One region of the Mammaliicoccus vitulinus genome, then DNA from elsewhere that is predicted to be linked to it. Evidence: a T-box and tRNA genes for the amino acid it is inferred to sense, from the RefSeq annotation. Region 1 holds a T-box; the other holds one or more tRNA genes.
What was found. The T-box of region 1 lies ahead of PYW35_RS05605 (valine--tRNA ligase). A T-box ahead of a tRNA ligase gene usually reads a tRNA of that ligase, here a tRNA-Val.
Positions count from the first base shown of each region.

Region 2: it has a tRNA-Val gene. The T-box ahead of PYW35_RS05605 (valine--tRNA ligase) is inferred to sense a tRNA for this amino acid. The anticodon was not compared.

Region 1 covers NZ_CP118974.1:1,109,026-1,121,155, forward strand. The annotation lists gene hemB (porphobilinogen synthase) at 1-145, shown strand, start outside; gene hemL (glutamate-1-semialdehyde 2,1-aminomutase) at 147-1,436, shown strand; gene PYW35_RS05600 (AbrB family transcriptional regulator) at 1,493-2,563, shown strand; T-box leader at 2,612-2,824, shown strand; gene PYW35_RS05605 (valine--tRNA ligase) at 2,868-5,498, shown strand; gene PYW35_RS05610 (bifunctional folylpolyglutamate synthase/dihydrofolate synthase) at 5,507-6,769, shown strand; gene PYW35_RS05615 (YfcC family protein) at 7,322-8,719, shown strand; gene PYW35_RS05620 (prepilin peptidase) at 8,898-9,623, shown strand; gene radC (RadC family protein) at 9,613-10,329, shown strand; gene PYW35_RS05630 (hypothetical protein) at 10,374-10,652, shown strand; gene PYW35_RS05635 (hypothetical protein) at 10,727-10,873, opposite strand; gene PYW35_RS05640 (DUF4930 family protein) at 11,019-11,462, shown strand; gene mreC (rod shape-determining protein MreC) at 11,564-12,130, shown strand, end outside.
Region 2 covers NZ_CP118974.1:900,647-912,776, forward strand. The annotation lists rRNA gene PYW35_RS04460 (23S ribosomal RNA) at 1-1,736, shown strand, start outside; rRNA gene rrf (5S ribosomal RNA) at 1,825-1,939, shown strand; tRNA gene PYW35_RS04470 (tRNA-Val) at 1,967-2,042, shown strand; tRNA gene PYW35_RS04475 (tRNA-Thr) at 2,049-2,124, shown strand; tRNA gene PYW35_RS04480 (tRNA-Lys) at 2,134-2,209, shown strand; tRNA gene PYW35_RS04485 (tRNA-Leu) at 2,213-2,294, shown strand; tRNA gene PYW35_RS04490 (tRNA-Gly) at 2,328-2,402, shown strand; tRNA gene PYW35_RS04495 (tRNA-Leu) at 2,409-2,497, shown strand; tRNA gene PYW35_RS04500 (tRNA-Arg) at 2,507-2,580, shown strand; tRNA gene PYW35_RS04505 (tRNA-Pro) at 2,599-2,672, shown strand; tRNA gene PYW35_RS04510 (tRNA-Ala) at 2,697-2,772, shown strand; tRNA gene PYW35_RS04515 (tRNA-Met) at 2,793-2,866, shown strand; tRNA gene PYW35_RS04520 (tRNA-Ile) at 2,903-2,976, shown strand; tRNA gene PYW35_RS04525 (tRNA-Ser) at 2,989-3,081, shown strand; tRNA gene PYW35_RS04530 (tRNA-Met) at 3,110-3,183, shown strand; tRNA gene PYW35_RS04535 (tRNA-Asp) at 3,198-3,273, shown strand; tRNA gene PYW35_RS04540 (tRNA-Phe) at 3,293-3,365, shown strand; tRNA gene PYW35_RS04545 (tRNA-Thr) at 3,380-3,455, shown strand; tRNA gene PYW35_RS04550 (tRNA-Tyr) at 3,463-3,546, shown strand; tRNA gene PYW35_RS04555 (tRNA-Trp) at 3,560-3,633, shown strand; tRNA gene PYW35_RS04560 (tRNA-His) at 3,636-3,708, shown strand; tRNA gene PYW35_RS04565 (tRNA-Gln) at 3,725-3,796, shown strand; tRNA gene PYW35_RS04570 (tRNA-Cys) at 3,803-3,877, shown strand; gene PYW35_RS04575 (ArsR/SmtB family transcription factor) at 4,272-4,586, shown strand; gene PYW35_RS04580 (DMT family transporter) at 4,674-5,102, shown strand; gene PYW35_RS04585 (DMT family transporter) at 5,114-5,617, shown strand; tRNA gene PYW35_RS04590 (tRNA-Leu) at 5,903-5,987, shown strand; gene PYW35_RS04595 (hypothetical protein) at 6,033-6,248, opposite strand; gene PYW35_RS04600 (LacI family DNA-binding transcriptional regulator) at 6,309-7,274, opposite strand; gene PYW35_RS04605 (nuclear transport factor 2 family protein) at 7,359-7,700, shown strand; gene PYW35_RS04610 (PTS sugar transporter subunit IIC) at 7,819-8,871, shown strand; gene PYW35_RS04615 (D-2-hydroxyacid dehydrogenase) at 9,205-10,203, shown strand; gene PYW35_RS04620 (ABC transporter substrate-binding protein/permease) at 10,300-11,763, shown strand; gene PYW35_RS04625 (amino acid ABC transporter ATP-binding protein) at 11,756-12,130, shown strand, end outside.

The DNA of each region.
Region 1 (12,130 bases):
AAAAGCTGCTGCATTAAACGGTTGGATTGATGAAGAGAAAATCGTTATGGAACAAATGATCTCAATGAAACGTGCTGGAGCAGACATGATTATAACTTATTTCGCAAAAGATATATGTAAATATCTAGATGGAGGAGAATATTAATATGAGATATGAACAATCGATAGATGCATATAAAGAAGCAGTAGATTTAATGCCAGGTGGCGTCAATAGTCCGGTTCGTGCATTTAAATCAGTAGATACGCCACCAATCTTTATGGATCATGGTAAAGGATCAAAAATTTATGATGTAGATGGTAATGAATATATAGATTATGTATTAAGTTGGGGTCCTTTAATTTTAGGTCATACACATGAAAAAGTTAAAGCTGCATTACATGAAGCGGTAGATAAAGGATCTTCATTTGGCGCTTCAACAGAACTTGAAAATAAAATGGCTCAACTTGTAATTGACCGTGTACCATCAATTGAAATGGTGAGAATGGTTTCTTCAGGTACGGAAGCAACATTAGCAGCTTTACGTCTTTCAAGAGGTTTTACTGGTCGAAATAAAATTTTGAAATTTGAAGGTTGCTATCACGGACATAGTGACTCATTACTTATTAAAGCAGGTTCAGGTGTAGCAACTTTAGGTTTACCTGACTCTCCAGGAGTACCTGAAGGAACTGCTAAAAATACTATAACAGTTCCTTATAATGATATTGATGCAGTAAAAGTTGCATTCGAACACTTCGGTGATGATATTGCAGGGGTTATCGTTGAACCTGTTGCAGGTAATATGGGTGTAGTACCGCCAGTAGAAGGATTTTTAGAAGGACTACGTGAAATTACAAAAGAATATGGCTCAGTCTTAATATTTGATGAAGTTATGACTGGATTTAGAGTGGGGTATAACTGTGCACAAGGTTATTATGGCGTTACACCAGACTTAACTTGTTTAGGTAAAGTAATTGGTGGTGGATTACCAGTTGGTGCATTTGGTGGTAGAAGAGATATCATGGAAGAAATAGCACCAGTAGGAAATGTTTATCAAGCTGGTACATTGTCAGGGAATCCATTAGCTATGACGAGCGGTTATGCAACATTAAATGAATTAACAGAAGATAGCTATCGTTATTTCAATGAATTAGGAGATTTACTTGAAAATGGTCTTAAAGAAGTTTTTGCTAAACATGAAGTGCCAATAACGGTAAATCGTGCTGGCTCAATGATTGGATACTTCTTAAATGAAGGGCCAGTAACAAACTTTGATGAAGCTAATGCATCAGATTTAGAATTATTTAGCAACATGTATAGAGAAATGGCTCAAGAAGGCGTATTCTTGCCACCATCTCAATTCGAAGGGACTTTCTTATCTACTGCTCATACTAAAGAAGATATAGAAAAAACAATTCAAGCGTTTGATACTGCGCTTGGTAGAATTACAAAATCATAAAAGACGCCTCAATTTATATTTTTAAAATATTATAATTTCACATGAGGTGTTAATTCATGAATAGTAATAAGTGGAACATTATAATCGTAAGTTTGTTAGCTATAATACTGGGTTATTTACTCCAAAGTATTCATATGATTTTACCTTGGTTGTTTGGTCCAATATTCGCGAGTATTATCGTTATAAAACTAATGAAACGCTCGATTAAATGGCCAAATTGGCTAGGTAATATAGGATTGCTCATTCTTGGTGTTCAAATGGGCTCGACTTTCACACGTGATGTACTTCATGATGTGAAAGATGAATGGCTACAAATTGTATTAATGACAGTATTGATTTTATTACTCGCTTTAATTATATCAATCGTCTTTAAAAAAATAGCCAATGTAACATTTGAAACAGCATTGTTAAGTGCCATTCCAGGTGCTTTAAGTCAAATGGTCGTTATGGCTGAAGAGAACAAAAAAGCAGACTTACTTATCGTTACACTTACACAAACATCGCGAATTATGTTTGTTGTAATACTTGTTCCAATTATTTCTTCAATATTTGGTAGTCATGGCGATAGCTTAAGACATGCGGACTCAGCACCTTCAATATTTACAGTGTTAGATTTAACAGGATATATCACTTTAATAATAGGAATAGCGATTCTCTTTTTAATATTTTACAAAATAAAATTTCCTGTTCCACATTTACTGGCACCTATTTTTGTGCTTCTTATTTGGAATTTATATACCGAGCAAGTTTTTGCTTTAGATTATCCATTAATTGTTATTGCTCAAGTGTTATTTGGGATAAGAATAGGTGTTCAAATATCTGATTTAATCAATAATCTAACTAAAAAGACAGTGTTTGCAATAGCATTTCAAAATGTGTCATTAATTATTGGCGCATTTTTACTTGTATTTATATTTGATCTTTTTATGGATGAAAATATTAATGATTTGTTTTTAAGTGCTGCACCTGGTGGCATGGCACAAATTATAGTTGTTGCCCTTGAAACCGGGGGAGATGTTGCAATGATTTCAAGTTATCATATATTTAGGATATTCTTTATATTGTTATTTGTTGCACCGTTAATAAAGATTTTCTTAACATCTCGATCTAAGAAATACAGGAATTAAGATGAATCAATATTGACTTATATAGAAAGTGCTTATATTATTAAAGTAATTAAATATTTAACAAGGAAGAGTAAATCATTAATTATTAATAGAGAGTGCATGGTCGGTGTGAATGCATATTAATGATGATTGAAGGTAGCCTTAATTTGAACGTTAATTGAAACTAAGTAGGTTAATGCGTGTGCGAGCGATAATCGTTAAAGTGCAATATAAGAAATTATATTGAATTTAGGTGGTACCACGGTTTAACCCGTCCTATATTTATAGGACGGGTTTTTTATATTTTAAAGAGGAGTGATTATTAATGGAAATGGAACCTAAATATAACCCAAAAGAGGTTGAAGAAGGCCGTTATCAACATTGGCTAGATAAAGATTATTTTAAACCAAGTGAAAATAAAGACAAAGAGACATACACTATTGTCATTCCACCGCCAAATGTAACGGGTAAGCTACATTTAGGTCATGCTTGGGATACAACTTTACAAGATATTTTAACTAGAATGAAGAGAATGCAAGGGTACGACACATTGTATTTACCTGGTATGGACCATGCTGGTATTGCAACGCAAGCTAAAGTAGAAGGAAAATTAAGAGAACAAGGCTTAACGAGACATGACTTAGGTAGAGAAAAATTTCTTGAACAAGCTTGGTCATGGAAAGAAGAATATGCAGATTTTATTCGTGCACAGTGGGCTAAATTAGGTTTAGGATTAGACTATAGTCGTGAACGTTTCACTTTAGATGAAGGACTATCACAAGCAGTTAAAAAAGTGTTTGTTGATATGTATAATAAAGGTCTTATCTATCGCGGTGAAAGAATTATCAACTGGGATCCACAAACAAAAACAGCTATTTCTGATATAGAAGTAATCCATGAAGATATAGCAGGACATTTTTATCATATTAAGTATCCTTTTAAAGAAGGAGAAGGTGCGATCGAAATTGCGACGACACGTCCTGAAACGATGCTAGGAGATACAGCAATTGTTGTTAATCCTAACGACGATCGTTACAAACACTTAATCGGTAAATCTGTTATTTTACCTATAATTGGTCGTGAACTTCCTATTATCGGCGATGAATATGTTGATATTGAATTTGGTAGTGGGGCAATGAAAGTAACACCTGCTCATGACCCTAATGACTTTGAAATCGGTGAAAGACACCAACTTGAAAAAATTAATGTTATGAATGAAGACGGCACAATGAATGAACTTGCTGGTAAATATAATGGTTTAGATCGTTTTGAATGTCGTAAACAATTAGTAGAAGATTTAAAAGCTACTGGTGAATTGATTAAAATAGAAGACCATGAGCATTCAGTTGGTCATTCTGAGCGCAGTGGTGCTGTAGTTGAGCCGTATTTATCTACACAATGGTTTGTGAAAATGGAACCATTAGCAAAACAAGCTTTAGATAATCAAGAGACTGATGGACGCATTAATTTTGTTCCAGATCGTTTTGAAGGTACATTTAATAGATGGATGGAAAACATTCGTGACTGGACTATTTCTCGCCAACTATGGTGGGGACATCAAATACCAGCATGGTATCATAATGAAACGGGTGAAACTTACGTAGGAGAAGAACCACCTTCAGATATTGAAAATTGGACTCAAGATGAAGACGTACTAGATACTTGGTTTAGTTCTGCATTATGGCCGTTTTCTACATTAGGATGGCCAGATGAAAACAACGAAGACTTTAAACGTTATTATCCAACTAATTCATTAGTGACAGGTTATGACATTATTTTCTTTTGGGTATCAAGAATGATATTCCAAGGACTAGAATTTACTGGACAAAAACCATTTAACGATGTGTTATTACACGGTTTAGTTAGAGCTGAAGATGGCCGTAAAATGAGTAAATCACTAGGTAATGGTGTTGACCCAATGGATGTTATCGAAGAGTATGGTGCGGATAGCTTGAGATATTTCTTAGCTACTGGTTCATCACCAGGACATGACTTACGTTATTCAACAGAAAAAGTTGAAGCTGTATGGAACTTTATCAATAAGATTTGGAATGCTTCTAGATTTAGTATCATGAATATCGGCGAGTCATTTAAATTTGAAGATATTGATTTATCAGGAGAAAAATCTGTTGCTGATGAATGGATTTTAACACGTTTAAATGAAACGATAGCGAATGTAACAGACTTAAGTGATAAATATGAATTTGGTGAAGTTGGCCGCGTGCTATATAACTTTATTTGGGATGAATTCTGTGATTGGTATATTGAAATGAGTAAAATACCTATGAGCGGTGAAGACGAAGCTAAGAAGCAAATGACGCGTTCAGTATTAGCTTATACATTAGATCAAACAATGAGAATGTTACACCCATTAATGCCATTTGTAACAGAACATATTTGGCAAGCTTTACCTCATCAAGGTGAAACAATCATTCAAGCTTCATGGCCAGAAGTTAAGCCAGAATTGTCTAACGAAAACAGTAAAGTTTCAATGCAACTATTAGTTGAAATTATTAAGTCAGTTAGACAAGCTAGACGTGAAGTAAATACACCAATGTCTAAAGAAGTACCGATTCATATCGAAGCAAAAGACGAAAAAGTGAAAGCACAACTTATAGATAACAAAGATTATTTAATGCGTTTCTGTAATCCAAGTGAGTTGATCATCGACACTTCTATAGAAATCCCTGAAAAAGCAATGACGGAAGTTGTATTTGGTGCAACAGTTGTGTTACCGCTAGAAGGTTTAATCGATATGGATAAAGAAATAGAACGATTAGAACAAGAACTTGAAAAATGGCAAAAAGAATTAGATCGTGTTAATAAAAAATTGAGCAATGAGAAATTCGTTGCTAATGCACCTGAAAAGATTATTAACGAAGAGAAAGATAAAAAAGTTAATTATCAAGAAAAATACGACGGTGTTTTAGCTAGAATTGAACAATTGAAAGGCTAGGAAGGCTTATGAATTATTTAGATAGTTTACATTGGATACACGAACGTACTAAATTCGGCATTAAACCAGGCGTTAAAAGAATGAAATGGATGCTAAGTAATTTAGACCACCCAGAAGAAAAGATACACGGCGTGCACGTAGTTGGTACAAATGGTAAAGGTTCAACTGTTAGTTATTTAAGAGATGCCTTAGTAGCAAATAATTATGAAGTCGGCACATTTACATCACCGTATATTGTTACTTTCAATGAAAGAATCAGTATTAACGGCGTGCCGATAACTAATGATGACTTAGTGGACTTAGTTCAAATAGTGAAACCTATATCTGAAAGGCTTGAAGCTGAAACAGATTTAGGTCCTGCTACTGAATTTGAAATTATCACACTTATGATGTTTGTTTACTTTGGTACAATACACCCAGTTGATTTTGTGATTGTTGAAGCGGGCTTAGGGGCTCTTAATGACTCAACAAATGTATTTCAACCTATTATGACTGTATTAACGAGTATTGGGTTAGACCATACAAATATATTAGGCGACACTTACATGGATATCGCAAGAGAAAAAGCCGGTGTGATTAAACCTAGTGTACCTTTAGTTTATGCCATTAAACCAAAAGATGCCCTTCATTTTGTACGAGAAGTTGTGGAAAGTCATCACAATAAAGGCCTAGAATTAGATAGAGATATTCATGTGCTTTCTGATGAAACAGAGTTCACTTACAGATATGAAAGCTATGAGCTTGAAAACATTCAATTAAAAATGTTAGGTCAACATCAACATGAGAATGCAGCGCTTGCTATAACAACCCTTATCGAAATGTATCAAAGAGGTATCATTCAACTAGATTTTAATAAGATGATTGATGCTATCGAAAATACGAAATGGTCAGGACGTATCGAAAAAGTTAAAGACGAACCACTCGTATTGGTTGATGGTGCTCACAATAAAGAAAGCATCGATGCATTAGTCGATACTTTAAATCAGTATTATTCTGACAAGAAAATTGATGTATTGTTCGCTGCGATTGATGGAAAACCAATTGGTAAAATGATGAATCGTTTAGAAGAAATAGCAAATAGGTTCTATGTGACAACATTTGATTTTCCTAAAGCATTGCCAATCGATACCGTTTATGAAAATTTAGAACATAAACATGTCGAAAAAGTAGAGCATTACAATGATTTTATAGATGAATATGATGGAGAATTACTTGTCATAACTGGTAGTTTGTATTTTATAAGCGAAGCAAGAAAATTATTCATTAAATAACACATAATTTATAGAGGCTGGGATATGTATCTCAACTCAAAAATAATAACAACTCATTTCACTGATTTATTCAGTTAGAAATGAGTTGTATTTTTTTATAAAATCTACGATTTTGAAAGTGCATGCTTGTCTGTGATTGCTTTATGAATATGGTTCGAGCCTGTAGTCTCTCTCTCATACTATTCCCCCGGGCGTCAGCACTTTACAAAATCGTTATAAGTATTCATTTTTCTTATATTTTTTCGTTTGTTCTTTTAAGTATATGCTGTATGTTGCAAGACTGATCAAACAAGCAACATAGAAGCTCTGTAAGTTGCAAGACTGATCAAACAAGCAACATAGAAGCTCCGAAAGTTGCAAGACTAACAAAACAAGCAACATTCAGACCCTAACCTCATCCAATTATAAAAATATAGGACATAAATTCCAACTCATAATAAATTAAAGCTAACGACAATATAATCATTGTCGTTAGCTTTTTTTGTATAAAATATTCATTATATTCTGAATAATAGGGTATGAGTAATACATATTCTTAAAGGGGAGATTATTATGAAAGAAAATGTGAAGCGCAAAATCCAATTTAAAAATCCTCATACATATGCCATTTTACTATTTATTATTGCGATTAGTTGTTTGCTGACATACGTTATACCATCAGGTGAATTTGATCGTAAGACTGTAAATGATCGCGAAGAAGTTGTATCAGGTACTTACCATTTAGTAAAGAGTGAACCATCTGGATTTTTAGAAATATTTAGATCAATTCCTGAAGGTTTAATTAGTGGGGCCGATATTATATTTTACATATTTCTTGTAGGTGGCGCTTTCGGTATTATACATAAGACTGGTGCAATAACGACGGGTGTCAATGCTGCGATGAACAAGTTAGGGAAAAACGGAAAGCTGATGATACCTTTTACAATGTTTATCTTCTCATTACTCGGTTTTTCTATTGGATTAGCAGAAGAAACGATTATATTTGTTCCAATAGGCATTGCGATTGCAAGAGCACTTGGCTATGATGCAATGACTGGTGCGGCAATGGTTATAATGGGTGCGGCGGCTGGATTTCTAGGAGGCATGCTCAACCCGTTTACAGTAGGTGTAGCTCAAAAGATCGCTGAAATACCATTGTTTTCTGGGTGGGAATTTAGAACGATTATCTATATTTGTGTGTTGATTGTTGGTATTGCTTATGTAATGATGTACGGTAGAAAAGTAAAGAAAAATCCAACAAAAAGTTTAGTTTACGATTTAGAGCAAGAAGAGCAACACCAAACTGAGAACCAATCTGAGATAGGTAGATTTACTAAGCGACAGTTATTCTGTTTAATTTTATTAGTGAGTGCAATCTGTTTTAATGTTTTTGGTATTTTTACATTCGGTTGGTCATTTAATGAAATGAGCGCTAATTTCTTATTAGCAGGATTATTAGCTGGATTTATTGGTGGACTAGGGTTTAATGGAACTTTTGATGCATTAGTCGAAGGTATGAAATCAATTCTGTTTGGAGCATTAATTGTTGGTTTTGCTAAAGCTATAGTTGTCGTGTTAGAAAACGGTAAAATTATCGATACAATCGTTTATTATTTAACTAACGTCATTCAAGATCTACCAACAGGTGTTACGGTTGGTATGATGTTTATCATTCAAATGATTTTGAATTTCTTTATCCCATCAGGATCTGGACAAGCAATGACTACAATGCCACTGATGGTACCTATATCTGACTTGTTAAGTATTAACAGACAAATGGCCGTCCTTGCCTTTCAATATGGAGATGCAGTGAGCAACAGTATATTCCCAACATCAGCTTCGTTAATGGGTGGATTAGCTGTTGCTGGAATACCTTATACTAAATGGGTTAAGTTTATATGGAAATTGTTAGTTCTATGGGTTGTTATATGTATGGTAGGTATGTTTATTGCATTAGGATTAGGTTATTAAAATTTATAAATATTACAAAACTTGAAAAATCCCTTTAACTAAAAGGGGTTTTTCAAGTTTTTTTATGATGATGAATAAATTTAGTATGAATTGCAATCATATCTTTAAAATATAGAATTATATGTTTAACTTGATGTTTTGGTATATTTATATATATCAAAAAAAGGAGAATAAGCGAATGTTTTTATTCTTTTTATTAGGAGCTATACTTGCTAGTTATATGTATCAACTCGTCTCTACGTCAAACATTAACTTTAAAATGTTCTACAGCCGTTCTAAATGTGAATGCTGTCATAACAATATTTTAGTGAAAGACCTCGTACCGATAGTTAGTTATTTATATTTAAGAGGTAAATGTCGATTTTGTAAATCTACAATTCCATTTGAGTTATTCTTGTGCGAACTCCTCCTCGGGTTACTCTTTTTAATTCCCTTATCATGTGATGCGTCTTTTGATACTCTTTTATTTTATTACTTACTGATTTTTCTAGTCCCTTTGTCTATATACGATGCTTGCCATTTTATTATTCCAAATCACATTTTGGTTGTGATGGTTATAACAACTTTTATGCTTTTTGATATTTCTATCCGTCATATATCAGTTTCAATTTTTATTATCCTTTTACTGAACTGTTTGTATTTTGTTTCAAACGGTGGAATTGGCTATGGTGATATTAAACTTTTTGGACTTTTGAGCTTTTTACTATCCGCCTCACAATTTTTATTAACGTTTATGTTTACATTTATTATAGCGGGTATATTCACTTTAATTTATATGTGTTTAAGTAAAAAACAATTCAAAAAAGTTCCATTAGTACCGTTTATCACGATTGCAACACTGCTTGTTTTAATATTGAATCATCAACTTAATTATTATTTTTTAGGAGGGTCATATGGTCATTAAAATTAAAGATTTACAACATGAGGATAAGCCTAGGGAAAGATTAAAATCCTACGGTCCAGACAAATTAACAAATAGAGAATTGTTGGCCATAATCATCAATTCTGGGAGTAAACAATATTCGAGTTTAGAATGTGCAAACAAAGTATTGAATTTAGTAGAAAATACAAGAGAATTAAGGCATCTTACGTTATCAGAATTATTAACAGTTAATGGCATAGGAGAATCTAAAGCCATTACAATTTTAGCTGTTATAGAATTAGCAAAAAGAATGCATAGCAATACAGTGTTGGATAAAGTAGAAATTAACGAACCACAAGATGTAGCAAATTACTTAATGGAGAAGTTAAGGTATTTAAAGCAAGAACATTTTGTTGCCTTGCTACTAAATACTAAAAATCAAATTATCCATGAACAATCTATTTTTATAGGATCCTTAAATATGGCCGTTGTTCATCCGAGAGATTTATTAAGGGAAGCCATAAAACATTCTGCTGCATCAATTGTAATTGCACATAACCATCCTAGTGGAGATCCGACACCTTCGTTAGAAGACATTAAAACAACTAAACGTATACTATATTGCTGTGATTTAATGGGTATAGATTTACTTGATCATATCATTATAGGTGATGGAGAATTTATCAGCATATTCGAAAATGACTTTATTATGCGTGAAGACATGGAAATTAATGATTTTAATGAATAATTAAATGTTATAATGTAATTAAAAATGAGTCAGGAGTTTTTAGTTTGCAAATCATTACATTTATTTTAGTTGTTTTACCACTATTATTCATTATATCTATTTTTCAACGAAAAAATAAACGAGCAATCGTTAAAAAAGATTACGGGATTATTATGGTGTTAGGTATTATCGGTGTCTTTTTAGCATCAATATTACTCACTTTAACAAATGATGAATCATCACTTTCATTTAACGTGATACTCGGGTCAATAGGTGCAGGGATCGTATGGGGTGTTTTAGTTTCAGTTACTTTATTCGTATTAAAAAAACTATTAAACAAATAAACACAAAAAGAGCCAACTCGTATTTAATAATGAGTCCGCTCTTTTTTATTTGTCATTAAAATTATTTAATTGGATCACATAAAGTAAAGAAAACCTTGATAAATGAAGTAAATGACTAATGCAATAATGGCTAACTTTATGACCACTCTTAATAAGCCAACAAAAAATCTGAAAAAGATAATTAAAAACAAGATAGCTAAGAATATATATAATAATTCCATTTTTTTCACCTCTTTGACAAATTATATAGGACAATGAATAAAAATGCATCAGACTACAGAATGATTAAAGAGTTCAGTCCAAAGCCCGATGATGATTTATATGATATTTTTGTATAATATAGATGAATGAGAGGTGTCTATAATATTGAGATGGTTGTTCAGATTAATTAGAAATTTATTAGCGTTATTAGCTATTGTAATTATAATCGTAATTGTATATAGAAATGTTCCTGCAATAAGTGATTTGAATCCTTTTGATCATAGTAGTGATCAAGAAACTGGAGAAATGTCTCCTCAACGTGCAAATTCTACTTATACTATAGAAGATAATCCGTTGTTACAAAATGTGCCTTTAGCCCAAACTAAACAGGCTTTTAAATGGATCAACAAGAGTGAGTTTATGGACGTTTCAGGATTAGAACGTATGGGGTATGATGAGGATTATGTAGCAGGGCAACGTGGTACCGAGTATATCCTATATAAGTTTGGTGAACCTAAGATGTATGTATACCAGACTGAGCAAGATTTAATTAATGATTTAAGTGAAATGAACTCAAATATAAAATTATTACCAAAAACTGCATATTAAATTGTTTTTTCGGCAGTCTCTCACTTTATTTAAAGTGAAGTGTAAGCTAAAATAGTAATATCATTGTTATTTAGACATTTGAAGATTAAGAGGTGTTTAGATTGTCGAATTTTTTTAAAAATAATAAATTGATGTTTTTTCTTATTTCTATGGTCTTATTAATTGTGATAGTTGGTTATTCAGTGAGAGCACAATCTGCATCGCTTAGTGAACAATATGCGAGTGATACATCTTCCTTTGGTGGAAGAGTCATTTCATACCCAGTTACATTTGTATCTGACTTTTTCTCAAACATTTTCACATCTGATGAAGATGTTGATAAATTAAAAGAAGAAGTTAAAAGTACAAACCAAATTAAAGCAGATAAAGCACGATTAGAAAAAGAAAACAAAGCATTGAAAAAAGAGTTAGATATGAAAGATATTTCACAATTCAATCCAATATCTGCAACTGTTATTGCGAGAAGTCCTGATCAATGGATGAACACAATTATTATTGATAAAGGTAAAAAGAGTGGAATGAAAGAAAATATGGCTGTTCTTACGAGTGAAGGCTTAGTAGGAAGAATAAAAAAAGCTAATCAATTTTCATCACAAGTAGAATTGATATCTACAAGTGTAAAAACAAGTAAACTGTCTGTCGATATTCAACAAGAAGAAGAAAATATC
Region 2 (12,130 bases), 210 kb from region 1:
ATATTACCGAAGCTGTGGATTATCCGTAAGGATAGTGGTAGGAGAGCGTTCTAAACGTGTCGAAGCATGATCGTAAGGACATGTGGAATGTTTAGAAGTGAGAATGCCGGTGTGAGTAGCGAAAGATGGGTGAGAATCCCATCCACCGATTGACTAAGGTTTCCAGAGGAAGGCTCGTCCGCTCTGGGTTAGTCGGGACCTAAGCCGAGGCCGATAGGCGTAGGCGATGGATAACAGGTAGATATTCCTGTACCACCTATGATTGTTTGAACGATGGGGGGACGCAGTAGGATAGGCGAAGCGTGCTGTTGGAGTGCACGTCCAAGCAACAAGACTGAGTGTTAGGCAAATCCGGCACTCGTAAGGTTGAGTTGTGATGGGGAGCTGGATCATGTATCCGGCGAGTCGTTGATTTCACACTGCCAAGAAAAGCCTCTAGTTAGAAAATAGGTGCCCGTACCGCAAACCGACACAGGTAGTCAAGATGAGAATTCTAAGGTGAGCGAGCGAACTCTCGTTAAGGAACTCGGCAAAATGACCCCGTAACTTCGGGAGAAGGGGTGCTTTTTAGGGTGCAAGCCTTGAAGAGCCGCAGTGAATAGGCCCAAGCGACTGTTTATCAAAAACACAGGTCTCTGCTAAACCGTAAGGTGATGTATAGGGGCTGACGCCTGCCCGGTGCTGGAAGGTTAAGAGGAGTGGTTAGCTTCTGCGAAGCTACGAATCGAAGCCCCAGTAAACGGCGGCCGTAACTATAACGGTCCTAAGGTAGCGAAATTCCTTGTCGGGTAAGTTCCGACCCGCACGAAAGGCGTAACGATTTGGGCACTGTCTCAACGAGAGACTCGGTGAAATCATAGTACCTGTGAAGATGCAGGTTACCCGCGACAGGACGGAAAGACCCCGTGGAGCTTTACTGTAGCCTGATATTGAAATTTGGCACAGCTTGTACAGGATAGGTAGGAGCCTTAGAAGCGTGAGCGCTAGCTTACGTGGAGGCGCTTGTGGGATACTACCCTGGCTGTGTTGACTTTCTAACCCGCACCATTTGATCATGGTGGGAGACAGTGTCAGGCGGGCAGTTTGACTGGGGCGGTCGCCTCCTAAAGAGTAACGGAGGCGCTCAAAGGTTCCCTCAGAATGGTTGGAAATCATTCGCAGAGTGTAAAGGCACAAGGGAGCTTGACTGCGAGACTTACAAGTCGAGCAGGGTCGAAAGACGGACTTAGTGATCCGGTGGTTCCGCATGGAAGGGCCATCGCTCAACGGATAAAAGCTACCCCGGGGATAACAGGCTTATCTCCCCCAAGAGTTCACATCGACGGGGAGGTTTGGCACCTCGATGTCGGCTCATCGCATCCTGGGGCTGTAGTCGGTCCCAAGGGTTGGGCTGTTCGCCCATTAAAGCGGTACGCGAGCTGGGTTCAGAACGTCGTGAGACAGTTCGGTCCCTATCCGTCGTGGGCGTAGGAAATTTGAGAGGAGCTGTCCTTAGTACGAGAGGACCGGGATGGACATACCTCTGGTGTACCAGTTGTCGCGCCAGCGGCATAGCTGGGTAGCTATGTATGGACGGGATAAGTGCTGAAAGCATCTAAGCATGAAGCCCCCCTCAAGATGAGATTTCCCAACTTCGGTTATAAGATCCCTCAAAGATGATGAGGTTAATAGGTTCGGGGTGTAAGCGCAGTAATGTGTGTAGCTGACGAATACTAATCGATCGAAGACTTAATCAAAATTTTTAAATCGGTTTTTTAGCCGTAAAATCTGCTTACTATCTAGTTTTGAATGTGCAATACATTCTAATATAGTTTTTACTATTTGTCTGGTGACGATAGCAAAGAGGTCACACCTGTTCCCATGCCGAACACAGAAGTTAAGCTCTTTAGCGCCGATGGTAGTTGGGCTTACGTTCCGCGAGAGTAGGACGTTGCCGGGCAAATAATAAAAAATACATATTTTAAATGGAGAATTAGCTCAGCTGGGAGAGCATCTGCCTTACAAGCAGAGGGTCGGCGGTTCGAACCCGTCATTCTCCACCATTTAAAGCCGGCCTAGCTCAACTGGTAGAGCAACTGACTTGTAATCAGTAGGTTGGGGGTTCAAGTCCTCTGGCCGGCACCATGTTTTTTAGAGCCATTAGCTCAGTTGGTAGAGCATCTGACTTTTAATCAGAGGGTCAGAGGTTCGAATCCTCTATGGCTCACCATTAGCGGGTGTGGCGGAACTGGCAGACGCACTAGACTTAGGATCTAGCGCCGCAAGGCGTGGGGGTTCGACTCCCTTCACCCGCATTATTATTAATATGATTTACAGCATTTAATTTTGCAGAAGTAGTTCAGCGGTAGAATACGACCTTGCCAAGGTCGGGGTCGCGGGTTCGAATCCCGTCTTCTGCTCCATTATTTGCCGGGGTGGCGGAACTGGCAGACGCACAGGACTTAAAATCCTGCGGTAAGTGATTACCGTACCGGTTCGATTCCGGTCCTCGGCACCATATTAATATGCGCCCGTAGCTCAATTGGATAGAGCGTTTGACTACGGATCAAGAGGCTAGGGGTTCGACTCCTCTCGGGCGCGTAATGACCATTTTGGTTACGGGAAGTAGCTCAGCTTGGTAGAGCACTTGGTTTGGGACCAAGGGGTCGCAGGTTCGAATCCTGTCTTCCCGACTCTTTAAAAGTTTCATGTTAAATGGGGGCTTAGCTCAGATGGGAGAGCGCCTGCTTTGCACGCAGGAGGTCAGCGGTTCGATCCCGCTAGTCTCCACCATTTAAAATTAATATTATTACGGCGGCGTAGCTCAGCTGGCTAGAGCGTACGGTTCATACCCGTGAGGTCGGGGGTTCGATCCCCTCTGCCGCCATTTAAAATTTTGAATATGATACATATTTTAAATTTTGGACCTTTAGCTCAGTTGGTCAGAGCAAACGGCTCATAACCGTTGGGTCGCAGGTTCGAGTCCTGCAAGGTCCATACTTATATATTGGAGGAATACCCAAGTTCGGCTGAAGGGATCGGTCTTGAAAACCGACAGGGGCTTAACGGCTCGCGGGGGTTCGAATCCCTCTTCCTCCGCCATTATATTTGTCAAATAACTTTATATTATCGCGGGATGGAGCAGTTCGGTAGCTCGTCGGGCTCATAACCCGAAGGTCGGTGGTTCAAATCCACCTCCCGCAATTATTATTTTTTTAGGTCCCGTGGTGTAGCGGTTAACATGCCTGCCTGTCACGCAGGAGATCGCGGGTTCGATTCCCGTCGGGACCGCCATTTTTAAAAATTAATGTATGGCTCAGTAGCTCAGTCGGTAGAGCAAAGGACTGAAAATCCTTGTGTCGGCGGTTCGATTCCGTCCTGAGCCATCTTTTAACATTATGCCGGCCTAGCTCAATTGGTAGAGCAACTGACTTGTAATCAGTAGGTTGGGGGTTCAAGTCCTCTGGCCGGCACCATCTATCGGGAGGGGTAGCGAAGTGGCTAAACGCGGCGGACTGTAAATCCGCTCCTTCGGGTTCGGCAGTTCGAATCTGCCCCCCTCCACCATCATTATTTTAATAGGGGCATAGTTCAAAGGTAGAATAGAGGTCTCCAAAACCTTTGATGTGGGTTCGATTCCTACTGCCCCTGCCATGGCGGTTGTGGCGAAGTGGTTAACGCATCGGATTGTGGTTCCGACACTCGTGGGTTCGATTCCCATCAGCCGCCCTTAATTTTTTATTAATGGGCTATAGCCAAGCGGTAAGGCAACGGACTTTGACTCCGTCACCCGCTGGTTCGAATCCAGCTAGCCCAGTAGTCAGGCGGCATAGCCAAGTGGTAAGGCAGAGGTCTGCAAAACCTCTATTCACCGGTTCAAATCCGGTTGCCGCCTCCATTAATAATTTGCGGGAGTATTTCAACTCTTAGAATACATTCCTTCCCGGAATGAGATATAGGTGTAAATCCTATCTTCCGCTCCATTTTCATAATTAAATATTAATATGCGGGAGTATTTTAACTTTCAGAATACATTCCTTCCCGGAATGAGATATAGGTGTAAGTCCTATCTTCCGCTCCATTATTTCTTCCATTGGGAAGATTTTTTTATTTATATAAGTAATTTTTGAGCAATCTTTAATAATATAATCTGTTATGTACAATAAATAAACTTAATATAGATAAAAGGCGATACGACAAAATGAGTCGTATCGCCTTTTTAATTTGATATTATAAACAGTGTTTAAAAGCATATCATTGACATATCGAGAAAAGACGATATAATAGGGCTTATGGAATATATAAATATGTTTAAAGCATTATCAAACGAAACACGGTTGAATATTTTGAAATGGTTAAAAGATCCTGAAGTGAATTTTCCAAAACAAGGAGCACATTTACCAAAAGGGGTGAGTCTTAAAGGCGGAGTGTGTGTAGGTGATATACAGGAAAAAGCAAATGCTTCTCAGTCTACTATTTCTCAATATTTAACTATTCTACAGAATGCTGGGCTATTAGAGTCTGTTCGTTATGGACAATGGACATACTATAGAAGAAACGAAGAGACGATTAAAGCTTTAGCTAGAGCTATTGAAACAGAAATTTGAACTTTTAAATTTCTGTTTATTATTTTCTGTCTTATATCGTGATATTTAGATATTCAAATATATAATTATTTAAATAGGAGGATTTGCATGAAAGTTTTTATTTATATTATAGCTATATTAGCTGGCTCAGTGCTTAGTTTTGAAAGTGCTATATACGGAAAATTGGGTGAGAACATAGGTCAACTAGAAACGAGTTTTTACAATTTTCTTATGGGTACTTTAATTTTAGGTATTCTAGTACTATTTTTTGGTAAAGGAGAAATGTCGTTTGTTCCTAAAGCGCCTAAATGGTCTCTACTCGGTGGTATACTAGGCGTTATTTATCTTACAGTAATCGTTGTCAGTGTTCCATTTGTGGGCGTTGGCATAACAATGACTGCTGTTATAATTGGTCAATTAATCATGAGTATGGTTGTTGAACATTTTGGTTGGCTTGGAATTGAAAGAACGAGAGTAAACAAAGAAAAAATATTTGCAGTTATCGCAATGGTGATTGCACTTATATTAATATATTAGGAGGGAATATAATGAGTGTTATAATGGTTCTACTTACTTTAGTAGCAGGGATTACATTAAGTGCGCAATCATCAGTTAACGGCACTTTAAGTCGTAAAGCAGGGACTTTAGAGACAACATTTTTAACGTTTTTAACAGGTTTAGCATTTCTATCGATCATCATTATTTTCTTCGGACAAGGGAATGTTTTAGGTATACTACATGCACCTAAATGGCAATTAAGTGCCGCATTTTTAGGTACGTTGTATCTGCTGCTTTCTGTAATAGCAGTTACAAGAATTGGAGTAGTAGCAACGAATATTTCTGCGATAATCGGACAATTAACGATAGGTATTATAATAGATCACTTTGGGTGGTTTGATAGTTTAATTATTTCTTTTGATATAAAAAGATTTTTTGCACTTTTATTTATGGGTGTAGCATTGTATTTTATTTATAAAGGTAACATGCGCTCTAATAATGAAAAAAAGGCAATATATAATAAAGAAATGGCATCTAATATTGAAAACATTTAGCTATAAAAATATTATCTAATTCGAGAGTTTGGGACATAAATATCCTAGAAACTTAAAAAGGACAGAAATTCATTGTTAAAATTGAATTTCTGTCCTTTTTCTTATAAAATCTTTTGTGTAAAATTGCTATAAACACGAATTTAATGCGGTTTGTAGCAGAAAAGTATTGACGTTAAATACGCTACATATTATAATGAGGATACGCGTTTTGGTCAGGAATTCGAGTAATCCTATGTGATTATTTAGACTTTTATGCTTACATAGTCGCTAGTAGTAGCGTTTTATGCCGGTGTGGTGGAATTGGCAGACACGCGGGACTCAAAATCCCGTGTCCGTTGAGGACGTGTCGGTTCGAACCCGACCACCGGTACTTATATAAAAAACCTTAAACAATTTTGTTTAAGGTTTTTTTATTTTAAAGTTTTATAATATAATCAATTCTTTGATCTTTGTACATTTTATTTCTTGTCATTACTTGTGGTATATCGTATTTAGCTTTCATCTTAATTGCTTTAGATAAGCTTTCATCTGCGCATGCTACAATGTCAATATTGCTTGTGTGTTGAAGAATTTCTACATATATTTCTGAAGTAATGTTACACCCATCAATGCCAACTTTTTGTATATTCATTTAAATTACCCCCTAAGATATGTGATTGAGTAAAGGATAATCTATGAAATGCATTTCATGTCAAATATTAATATTTTTTACTGATTGTCTTGCTATTAAACGTGTTTCAAATAATTGATTGCTTACAGATTTGTCATAAAGTTGATTGAATAGACTTTTTCCTATGTTTATAAGAGGTATTTCTATTGTTGTTAAGTTGAGTAACTTTGAAATTTTATGGTTTTCAAATCCTATGATTGATAAGTTTTCTTTTAAATCATCATTTAAACTTAATAACAAACCAGCTGCAGTATTATCACCTGAGACTACGATGGCGGACGGGGGATTTAGTGATTTTTGAATTTCCTTTGATAAATCGTAACCATCTTCTAATAATACATAATTTTCATATATATTGTTGTCATTATAAGTGAGTGATTTTTCTATACAAAAATCTTTATAAGCAGCAATTCTTTCTATAGAGCTAGTGCTCTTTTTTCTATTAATAGCACATGAAATGTTTCGATGCCCATGTTCGTATAAGTGATTTAACGCTGTAAGAAATGATTGATAGTGATCGATATAGGATGTACGTAGTTTCGAATGTGTTATATTTTCAAAAATTGAAATAGGTCCATATTCAATATATTGCTCTATAATCGTTAAAGATATATTTCTAGAACATATGATTAATGCGTCTAATTGCTTCAACTTTAACATTTCTAAAGCATCAATTTCTTGATCTGTATCATAAGATGTTTGGAAAAGGACTATTTTTTTATCTAATTTAATTGCTTCTTCTGATATGCCTTGTATAAGTTGTGAAAAGTATGGATGATTTGAAAAAGGTATGACAACACCTATTAAGTTTGTTTTGCCCCTTTTTAAATGTATAGCGTTTATATTAGGGATATAATTCATTTCATCTATAATTTGAAGAACTCTATTTCTTTTTTCTTCGTTTACATAAGGGTGGTTATTAATGACTCTCGAGACGGTACTCGGAGAGACACCAGCTTTTCTTGCAACTTCTTTTAGATTTGTCATATAGATACCCCCTCATTTATACTATGTATGATACTAATAGTTTAGCATATTAGGTTAAGTTATTATTTAAAATTTATAGAGTAGGTGACATTTATTAAACAGCAATTTTATGAACTAGAGATTTCTCATTTAAACGCGAATAATCGTGAAGATAAAGATATTATATTAAATCTTCTTGATGAAAATTTTAAAGAAATAGGTAAGTCAGGTAAAATTATTAAAAAGAGTGATATTGAAAATAACTCATTACATACTTTTGAATATAAAATCAGTGAATTTGTAACTGAAAAGATTCAAAAGGGTATTGTATTAGTTACATATAAGTTATTCAATGAAACAGATAATGTGACAACGAATAGAAGTACTTTGTGGATTAGAAAAAATTCAGAATGGAAAATGAGATTCCATCAAGGAACTATTATATAAATAAAATGGAATGACTACTGATTTTAGTAGTCATTTTTAGGTTTGAAAATTAAAATGTGATTGTCTAAAATTTTAAACTCATATATGATGAATACATATTTAAATATGGAGGAATTTTATGGATAAACGGTTCACGGTAAAGGAATTTTTCTTTAACATATTAAATGGTATTGGCGTTGGAATTGTGATAGCGCTTATACCTAATGCGATACTTGGTGTTTTATTTAGTTATTTAGCACAGTTTCATCCAGTACTTGAAATGTTTAATCAAGCATTGTTACTCATGCAGTATGCTATGAGTTTTATCATAGGGATAGTTGTTGCTAATCAATTTAAGTTTCAAGCTACAGATGCAGTAATGATCGGAGCAGCCGGTTTAATTGGTTCTGGTGCTGTAAAAGTTCAAAATGGACAATTCATGTTTGTTAGTATAGGTGATGTCGTCAATTTAATCGTTGTATTAATCATAAGTTGTTATTTAATGATTAAATTAAAAGGTAAATTTGGTTCTTTAGATATGTTGATTTTACCAATTATTATTTCTGTAATAAGCGGATTTATAGGAATGCTTACATTACCGTATGTCAGTAATGTAACTAAAGGAATAGGAAAATTAATAGAGCATTTTTCAACTTTGAATCCATTGCTCATGTGCATACTGATTGCAATAGCATATGCTTTATTGATGGTAACACCTATTTCCGTAGTAGCTATTGCAACAGCAGTAGGGTTAGAAGGACTTAGCTCAGGTGCCGGTAATATGGGTATTGTTGCTGCATGTGTAACGTTCTTGATGGGATCTTGGAAAGTGAATGATAAAGGTATTAATATCGTTCTGATAGTCGGTGCTGCAAAAATGATGATTCCAGTGTACTTTAAAAATCCTATTATAATAGTACCTTTAATGATTAATGGATTAATGAGTGGATTGTTAACATACTTTGTAGGTATAAAAGGAACACCAATGTCTACTGGTTTTGGATATACAGGATTTGTAGGCCCGGCGAATGCTTTAAAATATATGGACGGCTCGTTAGCCTTAAATATCGTGATTTTAACATTTACATACTTTGTTATACCGTTTGTGTTTGCATACATTGTGCATAGAATATGTTTGAAGTTGTTACCAAAATATTATCAAGAAATATTCTTATTTAAAGAAAATGCATAAAATAATAGATCTCTTCATTAGGTTATAGACTAGTGAAGAGATCTTTTTTTATTTTGAAATCTTACGATTTTGCTCGTGCATGCTTGCCTAGGGTATGGTTCGAGCCTGTAGTCTCTCTCGCATACTATTCCCCCGGGCGTCAGCACTTTGCAAAATCGTGAGGAAATATTATAAAGATTTTTTGCTATTTATCATGTGGAGCATGACTTGATAAAATCACGGGCTCTATTGATTAAATTGTAAGAATATTATGAAAAATGGATTGTTTGTTTTCATAAAGTGATGTAAAATTAATCATTATTATTAATTTAGGTATTGAAAGGAAGTTATGCTATGCGCTTTAAATTATTTAATGTAAGAGAAGATGAAAAGGCGTTTGCTTATAATTGGGGCGAATCAAATGGACATGAAATTGTGTGTACTGACGAGGATTTGACGTTAGATAATATAGAGACTTTAAAGACTTTTGATGCTGTAAGTACACAACAACTTTTTAAGTTTGATGACGGAATATATGAAGCGCTTAAAAATGTAGGAATTAAACAGATTGCTGGCCGTGCTGCTGGATTTGATATGTTTAATCTGTCTGAAGCTTCTAAACATGGAATTAAGATTACTAATATACCTTCTTATAGTCCTAATGCTATCGCTGAATTTGCAGTGTGCAGAGCTTTAGAGCTTATTCGAAACATTAATAAAATTAATAAAAAAGTCAATAATCAAGATTTTACATGGAATGAATCTGTTATAGCAAAAGAGCTAAGAAATATGACCGTGCTTATTATAGGTGTCGGAAGGATAGGGAAAGTTTCTGCACAGCTATTTAGTGGGTTTGGTGCAAAAGTTATAGGATATGATCCATACGATCAATCTTTAGATAGTATAACGTATGTTCAAAGTTTAAATGAGGCTTTATCAAAAGCAGATATCGTAACGCTTCATGTACCGGCTAATGAAGAAACGACACATCTGATAAATGAAGAAACAATTCGATTTATGAAAAATGGTGCACATTTAGTTAATACATCAAGAGGTGCAATTGTAAGTACAAATGATCTCTTACATGCATTGAATATCGGCAAAATACATAGTGCAGCGTTAGATGTATATGAGCATGAATTCGAATATTTTTCATATGATTATACAGATAAAAAAATAGAAGATGCTGTTTTGAGAGAATTGATAAATCGAGAAGATGTATTAATTTCACCACACATTGCTTTTTATACTAATATAGCGGTTAAAAATATGGTTGAAATTGCTTTAGATAGTGCATTAAATATAATTACACAAGGTTATAGTGAAAACGAGGTTATACTTAATGAAGTATGAATGAATAACCATTCATACTTTTTTATAAAAACAGGTTGCATAAAATTACATAAATGCGTATAATAATGAATATTATTAATCCGGGAGGTAACAACTTTGAAAAGAAATTTATTTGTAAAAGTAGTAATTGCAACTATTTGTTTACTACTTACTATCCCATATTTAGTCCCCATACAGTCACAAGCCTCAGAAACAGATCAATGGGATAAGGCAAAAGAACGTGGCGAGTTGAGGGTTGGTTTATCAGCAGATTATGCACCTTATGAATTTGAGCACACTAAAGATGGAAAACGTGAATATGCTGGTATAGATATAGAACTTGCCAAAAAAATCGCGAAAGATAATGACATCAAACTCAAAATTGTGAATATGCAATTTGATAGTTTATTAGGTGCTTTAAAAACCGGGAAAATTGATATGATTATTTCTGGTATGGCGCCAACTCCTGAGAGAAAAAAAGAAGTAGATTTTTCTGATGATTATATGGAAGTTAATCAACGATTGATTATACAGAAAAAAAATAAAGATAAATTAAAGACAGTTGAAGACTTCAAAGGAAAAATGATTGGTGTCCAAAAACAGACTACTCAAGAAGAATTAGCTAAATCTGAAATGCCAGATTCACAGATTAGTTCATTAACAAGAGTACCTGAAGTTATTATGTCACTTAATTCAGGAAAAGTTGACGGGATGATTATTGAAGGTCCTGTAGCAGATGCATATTTAGAGAAGAATCCTAATTTAACTTATTCAGATGTTCAATTCTCTGATGCAGATAAAACAACTGCTATTGCTTTACCTAAAGATTCACCAGAGTTAATGAAAAGAGTTAATAAAAGTGTGAAAGACGTTCGTGATCATAATTTAATCAAAGATTATAAAGATAAAGCAACAGAAGCCATGTTCGATGACGGTTCATTCTTCAGTAAATATGGTTCGTATTTCTTACATGGTGTTGGCATTACAATTTTATTATCATTCTTAGGTGTTGTAGCTGGTGCACTTATTGGTTGTTTCTTTGCATTAATGAAGTTAAGCAACAGTAAAATTTTAAAAACAATTGCGTCAGTATATATAGAATTTATAAGAGGCACACCGTTATTAGTTCAAGTGTTCTTAGTGTATTTTGGTACGACAGCAGTATTAGGTTTAGATTTATCCGCGCTTATTTGCGGTATTATTGCACTCATTATTAACTGTAGTGCATATATTGCAGAAATCATTAGAGCTGGAATCAATGCAGTTGATAATGGTCAAATGGAAGCAGCAAGATCTTTAGGTTTAAATAAATCTCAAGCTATGAAAAAAGTTATTATGCCTCAAGCGATTAAAAATATACTGCCTGCTTTAGGTAATGAATTTGTAACAGTTATTAAAGAATCATCTATCGTGTCAGTTATAGGTGTTAGTGAATTAATGTTTAATGCACAAGTTGTTCAAGGTGCATCATTCGATCCATTTACACCATTGTTAGTAGCGGCAGTATTGTACTTTATTTTAACGTTTACGTTATCTAGAGTGATGTATTTTGCTGAAAGGAGGTATAGTGTCAGTGATTAAAGTGAATGATTTACACAAAACATTTGGTAAAAATGAAGTATTAAAAGGTATAAATTTAAATATTGAAAAAGGCGAAGTCGTCGCGATAATTGGACCCTCAGGTAGTGGTAAAAGTACGCTATTAAGATGCTTGAACTTATTAGAAGAACCTACTTCAGGACAAATCATTTTTGATAACAATGATTTAACAAATACTAAAGGTGCTAAGTTAGATCAATTAAGACAAAAAATGGGCATGGTGTTCCAAGGTTTTAATTTGTTTCCTCATAAAAAGGTTTTAGAAAATGTCACGTTAACACCTTTGACATTAAAAAAAGGAAATAAAGCTGAATTAGAAGAACAAGCTCATCAATTGCTTAAAAAAGTT